Novosphingobium sp. G106: one gene and its partner. The protein of the gene in region 1 interacts with the protein of each later gene in a pairwise test. Links are inferred from orthologs where the notes say so. Each region holds a gene or a part of one and is shown in the gene's direction. Other genes may lie near its edges.

Region 1 (2,999 bases):
GATCGCCGACATGAAGAATACCGGCGCGCGCTTCGGCGGGTCGATCACCGCGGCGCAGTTCCTCGCGCGGTTCATCGACAAGGGCACGCCCTGGGCGCATCTCGACATCGCGGGCACGGTCTGGGCCGACAAGCCGGGCGCGACCTGGGAGAAGGGCGCGACCGGCTTCGGCGTGCGCCTGCTCGACCGCTATGTTCGGGATAGCCTGGAAGGGTGAGAGTAGACTTCTACCAGCTGAGCCGTGATCCCGCCGAAGCCGTGCTGCCGCTCATCGCGCGCAATACGTTGAAGGCGGGCGAGCGGCTGCTGGTCGTTTCGGAAGACCAGGACCAACTCGGGCGCATCAGCAACGGGCTCTGGGGCCGCATAGCCGACTCGTTCCTCGCGCACGGCTTTTCGGGCGAGCACGAGGCGCGCCAGCCGATCCTGCTCGCGGGCGAGATGGTGCCGGCCAACGGCGCGCGCTTCGTCGCGATCGCGGACGGCGTGTGGCGGGATAGCGCCCCCGCTTTCGAGCGCACCTTCTACATCTTCGGCGACGACACGCTCCAGGATGCGCGCGAGTGCTGGGTCATGCTCGGCAAGCGCGGCGGCGTGGAGCGCAAGTTCTGGAAACAGCAGGGCAGCAAGTGGGTCGAGGGGCCGTGACCGAGCCCACCGCGGATTTCATGCATCCCGACCGCGACCGGGTCATCAGCTTCCTCCGCGATGACGCGGGGCTGGTCCGCTTCAATATCTTGAGCCGGATCGAACCGCTCGAATTCGAGGGCCTGCAGAAGGTCTACTGGCGGAAAATCTATCGTTCGGATGCCTTTGCGAACGAGGACGCCGCTTTCGATGCCGCGCGCCGTGATTTCGCCTGGGTCGAAGCTGTCTGGCGCGAGGCGCTGCAGAATCTGAGCGCGATCTTGCGGCGCAGCATTTTCCCGGCTAGGGGCGCGGCCACTTTCCAAGAACAAGCATACTTTCGCAAGGAACCCTATCATGGCGGTGACCCGCACCTTTTCGATCATCAAGCCCGACGCCACGCGCCGCAACCTGACCGGTGCCGTCACGGCGAAGCTCGAGGAAGCCGGCCTGCGCGTCGTCGCCTCGAAGCGCATCCAGATGAGCCAGGCGCAGGCGGAGGGCTTCTATGCCGTCCACAAGGAGCGTCCCTTCTTCGGCGAGCTCGTCAGCTTCATGGTCTCGGGTCCGGTCGTCGTGCAGGTGCTCGAAGGCGAGGACGCGGTGAAGCGCAACCGTGACATCATGGGCGCGACCAACCCCAAGGATGCCGCCGAAGGCACGATCCGCGCGACTTTCGCCGAGTCGATCGAAGCCAACTCGGTCCACGGTTCGGACAGCGAAGAGAACGCCGCGATCGAGATCGCCTATTTCTTCAAGCCCGAAGAAATCGTCGGCTGATCGTCCGGATCTGACGCGTTTCGAGAGGCCGCCGGAGCGATCCGGCGGCCTTTTGCATTTGATCCAGCCTGGCTCGCAGCCTATCTTGGCTGCAAAGGAGAACACGCGATGCAAGGCATGGGCGAAACGGGCGAGAACTGCCCGTTCGAATTCAACTTCAAGCCCGAGACGTTCAAGGCGGGCGACACGGTCAGCTATCGCGTGACCGGCAGTCTCGAGGGCTTTCCCTTCGTCGGCACGCTGCTCGAAGTGCACGATGACCACGTGATCATCGCCGGCGATCCCAACGATCCCACCCAGCGCTATCGCGGCACGCGCGAAGACCGGCCAGTCGTCGACTACGCGGAGATTTGAGTCGGGCAGGGCGAGTGCGCTATTTCCTCGACGCCGAATACAACGGATTCGGCGGCGAGCTGATCTCGCTGGCCCTCGTGCCCGAGGACGAGCGCCAGGCTCCGTTCTATGAAGCGCTGACGTGCCCGGAGCCGACCGAATGGGTCACCGAGCATGTGCTGCCGGTGCTTGGCACCAAGCCGATCGACCGCGTCGAAATGGCGCATCGCTTCGCTGAATACCTGACGGACGATCCCGCACCGCTGCTGGTCGCCGACTGGCCCGAGGACATCGCCCACGCAGCGCGACTACTTGTGGTCGGACCGGGACGGATGCTGCCGATCCGCAGCTTGCGCTTCGAGCTGGTCGATCCCAATATCATGGGCCCCGGCGAACCGGCCGAAGTCCCGCACAACGCCCGTCACGATGCTTCGGCGCTGCGCGCCATGGTACTGGACTACGAACGCCGGACGCGCTGACGACTCGAGGAGATCGCGCGATGCCGCAATGGCCCGTTCTCGACTATGCCGGCTGGCGCGATACGGCGCTGACGCTGCAGCTTTGGACCCAGATCGTCGGCAAGATCCGCTTGGCGCTGACGCCCTGGTGCAACCACGGTTGGCAGGTGCCGCTCTACGTCACCGCGCGCGGGCTCGGCACATCGACGATCCCCGCGGGCGATCAGGCGATCGACATCGAGTTCGATTTCGTCGACCACTGGCTGTTCGTGCGGGGCAGCGCCGGCGGGATGGAGGCCGTCGCATTGCGGCCGATGACCGTGGCGACTTTCTATGCCGAGGTCATGGAGGCGCTGGCCAAGCTGGGCGTCGCGGTGCGCATCGTGCGCTTGCCCAACGAAGTTCCCGACCCGATCGCCTTCGACATCGACGAGACCCATGCCAGCTACGACGGCGAAGCGGCGCACCGGTTCTGGCTGGCGCTGGTCCAGGCGAGCCGCGTGTTCAGTCTGTTCCGTACGAGCTTCCTCGGCAAGGTCAGCCCGGTCCACCTGTTCTGGGGCAGCTTCGACCTCGCTGTGACACGCTTCTCGGGCCGGCCGGCCCCGCTCCATCCGGGCGGCGTGCCGGGCCTGCCCGACCGGGTGACGCGCGAGGCCTATTCGCATGAGGTCAGCAGCGCCGGGTTCTGGCCCGGCAGCGATTCCTATCCTGAGGCGGCGTTTTATTCCTACGCCTATCCCGAGCCGTCCGGTTTTCGTACCGCGCCGGTCCCGGCGGGCGCTTCATTCGACCAAGCGC
Region 2 (3,364 bases), 1.6 Mb from region 1 along the record:
GTACGGTGATCGACGAGATCGTCGCCGAAAGTCGCGTTGAGATGGCGTTCGGCCAGCGCCATGCCCACGGCCATGGCCAGGCCCTGGCCCAGCGGGCCCGTCGTGCATTCGACGCCCGGTAGCAGGAAGTTCTCGGGGTGACCGGCGCAGGGGCTGGTGATCTGGCGGAAGTCGCGGATGTCCTGCATCGTCGGCTGGGCATAGCCGGTCAGGTGCAGCAGCGAGTAGATGAGCATCGAGCCGTGGCCGGCCGACAGCACGAAACGGTCGCGGTCGGGCCACTTGGGCGCGGCGGGATCGAACTTGAGGAACTTGGAATAGAGCACCGTCGCCACGTCGGCCATGCCCATGGGCATGCCGGGGTGACCGCTGTTGGCGGCCTGGACCGCATCCATCGACAGGGCGCGGATGGCATTGGCCATGGGGCCCAGGCGGGAAGGATCAAAGCTCATCTGGAAAAATGCTCCCGAAGGCGGCTGAAAGTGCCGATTCGATGGGGGCTTCCTTTAGGGTGAGGCGACGCCCCGTCAAGCACGCGGCCTCAACAACGAATGACGAATAGGTGACGCATTTGACGTCATGACGTCACCTCTATTGCGCACAAAGCTTTGCAGCGTCCTGATTTTGCGCTAGCATCATGCAATGGAAGGGGCATCCATCGAAAAAGCATTGGGACGTATTGAAGCAGCCTTGACCCGTATCGAGAACGCTGCCTCCCGCGAACCCCAGGCTGATCACGAACTCGCAGCCAGGCATGAACGCCTGCGCGTGGCGGTGACGCAATCGCTGCAGCAGCTCGATCAGCTGCTCGCGGGACAGGTTCCATGAGCAACGTCAAACTGGCGATCGGCGGGCGACACTTCACCGTCGCCTGCGCGGAGGGCGAGGAAGACCACGTCACCGGCCTGGGCGAGATGATCGCCTCGAAGATCGACGCGATGGGCGACATATCGAGCCAGAGCGAAACGCGCATGCTGCTGTTCGCCGCGCTGCTGCTCGCCGACGAACTGCACGATGCGACCGCGCGCTCGGGCGAAGCGCCCACCCCCAGCCTGCCGCGCGGCACTGCCCAGCGGCTCGAGACGATCGCCGACCGGCTGGAAAATCTCGCCAGCAGGCTTGAGGGTTAGGCCGCTAGGCCCTAGATAGACGGCGACGGGATCTGCCCGGCACGAGCCGCATGAAAATCCCTGAGGCTATAAGCAAATCCATGGGGGCTGTCCCTGGTTGGACCCTGGTCCGGCACAAATGGTCCCCACCTGACGTGAACGCGTCAGAGGATTTCCCGGCAACGACCCATGGTGGGCCCGTCACCCATTGTTCTCCGATGCAGCGATGCTGTATCGGCTGCGGCATCGGCCCGCTCCCCCACCCGGCCTCCCAGAGCATAGATTCTCGTCAGGAGGCCAGGTGAGGGAGCGGGCCGGTGCCGCAAGGCAGGGACGGATGTCCCGGCCGCACAAACGAGGAATCCACGTGGACGAGAAGCAGAAGCTGCGCACCCAGATGCGTGCCTTGCGCCGCAAGCATGTCGCAGCTCTGCCCGCGGCGACGCGTGCACTCCTGTTCCTGCGCCCGCCGACGCCGCTCGCCGCGCTGGCGCCCGAGCGGTCCACGGTCGGGCTCTATCACGCCAATCCCAACGAGGCGCCGACGCGCGGCTACGCGAAGTGGTTCTTCGAGAACTCGCGCCATGTCGCCCTGCCCCGCTTCGCCAGCCGCGGCGCGCCGATGGACTTTCGCATCTGGCGCGATCCCTATGAGGACAGCGATCTCGAACAGGGCCCCTATGGCCATCTCCAGCCCACCGCCGAGGCCGAGCCGGCCGCGCCGGGGCTCGTCATAGTGCCGCTGATCGCCTTCACCGCGGACGGCGGAAGACTCGGCCAGGGCGGCGGCCACTATGATCGCTGGCTGGAGAGCCATCCCGAGGTGATCCCGGTCGGCATGGCCTGGGACAACCAGCTGGTCGTTGCACTGCCGCTCGAGCCGCACGACCGGCACCTACGCGCCGTGGTCACGCCGACGCGGCTTTACGAAGGAGACGCCTGATGGCCTTCGGCACCAAGGGCGGCGGCAATCGCCGCGAGCCTACCTGGCGGATTCCCGTGGGCATCCTGGCACTGCTCGTCGGGCTGGGTATCTATGGCGCGGTCGTCGCCAGCGTGATCGCGCCGCTGATCGCGCCCTGGCCGTCGCTGGCCCAGGCGCCGCTCTATCTTGTGCTCGGCGTGGTCTGGCTGCTGCCGCTGCGCCGCTTCCTGATCTGGATGGAAACGGGCCGCTGGAGCCCGCCACCCCGCGACGTCTGACACGACATAGCGAGGCGCCTTGCAGAAGGCGCACTCAAGTCTTCGAATGTCTGGAAATTCCCAAGTGGCGCGAGTGACGGGGCTCGAACCCGCGACCTCCGGCGTGACAGGCCGGCACTCTAACCAACTGAGCTACACCCGCGCAGCCACTTGGGAGGCCGCGCACTAGGCCAGCGAACCGGGGCTGTCAACCGGGTCTCCGGGCGATTTTTTACAGAGCCGCGACAGGCCGGTTTTCGCTCGCAGAAGCAACGCAAACGCTGGGCAAACCCTGGGCAAAACATGGTGAGCGCGGCGTTAACCATTCCTTTGGACACCGCAGAGATACTGTTCCCCACAGTCCAACGGGGGGCAATCGACCGTGAAATTCTACATCTGGGCCGGCTACGCCATGACCGGCATCGCCATCAGCCTGACGTCGGCCGCCAGCGCGCAGCCGGCCATCGCCACCGACAGCGCCGTCTTCGTCGAGCGCATCGAGAACGGCAGTCAGCGCAGCCTCGAGCCGGCCAACCGGCTGAGCCGCGGCGACCGCGTCGTGACGATCGTCAACTGGTACCGCATGGGCGGCGATGGCGGCTTCACCATCACCAATCCCCTGCCCCGCGCGATTGCCTACCAGGGCTCGGCGCGCGACGACCAGGAAGTTTCGGTCGACGGCGGGCGCACCTGGGGCAAGCTCGGTACCTTGCGCATCGCGGGCCGCCTCGCCTCGCCCGAGGACGTCACCCACATGCGATGGCGTGTGCCCGCCGGCACCGCCGCGCGCGGCCAGGGCCGCATCGCTTACAGCGGCATCGTGCGCTGAGCGCCTAGCAGATCGAGCACCTCGTGCAGATCGCACGCTACGTGTAGGGCGAGCGCCGCGATCTCGTCCGTCGCGTGCAGCAGATCGGGCACCATGATCGTCATCATCCCCGCCGCCGCGGCCGATCGGACGCCGTTGTGCGAATCCTCCAGCGCCAGGCAGTCAATCGGCGCCACACGAAGCGCCTCGGCCGCCGCGAGATAGGGTGCCGGATGCGGCTTGCCATGTGCGTAATCGCCAGCGG

The links. The genes of interacting proteins can lie anywhere in the genome.
Region 2: the proteins of ndk (region 1) and KRR38_RS03720 interact in binary tests that used the Escherichia coli proteins (3 or more experiments, as listed by UniProt). The link is inferred for Novosphingobium sp. G106 from one-to-one orthologs.

The regions. Positions count from the first base shown.
Region 1 is NZ_JAHOOZ010000001.1:2,395,889-2,398,887, reverse strand. What follows is about bases 1-2,695. They hold ndk (nucleoside-diphosphate kinase), read left to right. Parts: upstream 1-984; coding sequence 985-1,407; downstream 1,408-2,695. Other genes in these bases: KRR38_RS11445 (DUF5996 family protein), read left to right, coding at 2,240-2,695; KRR38_RS11450 (hypothetical protein), read left to right, coding at 1,776-2,219; KRR38_RS11455 (hypothetical protein), read left to right, coding at 1,516-1,761; KRR38_RS11465 (DNA polymerase III subunit chi), read left to right, coding at 214-648; KRR38_RS11470 (leucyl aminopeptidase), read left to right, coding at 1-217. In the rest of the region: more of KRR38_RS11445, read left to right, coding at 2,696-2,999. UniProt on the Escherichia coli protein: Major role in the synthesis of nucleoside triphosphates other than ATP. The ATP gamma phosphate is transferred to the NDP beta phosphate via a ping-pong mechanism, using a phosphorylated active-site intermediate.
Region 2 is NZ_JAHOOZ010000001.1:792,132-795,495, reverse strand. What follows is about bases 344-3,264. They hold KRR38_RS03720 (5-formyltetrahydrofolate cyclo-ligase), read left to right. Parts: upstream 344-1,476; coding sequence 1,477-2,052; downstream 2,053-3,264. Other genes in these bases: KRR38_RS36975 (hypothetical protein), read right to left, coding at 3,099-3,227; KRR38_RS03705 (hypothetical protein), read left to right, coding at 2,674-3,120; KRR38_RS03715 (DUF2842 domain-containing protein), read left to right, coding at 2,052-2,312; KRR38_RS03725 (cell division protein ZapA), read left to right, coding at 825-1,130; KRR38_RS03730 (hypothetical protein), read left to right, coding at 643-828. UniProt on the Escherichia coli protein: Involved in the removal of 5-formyltetrahydrofolate.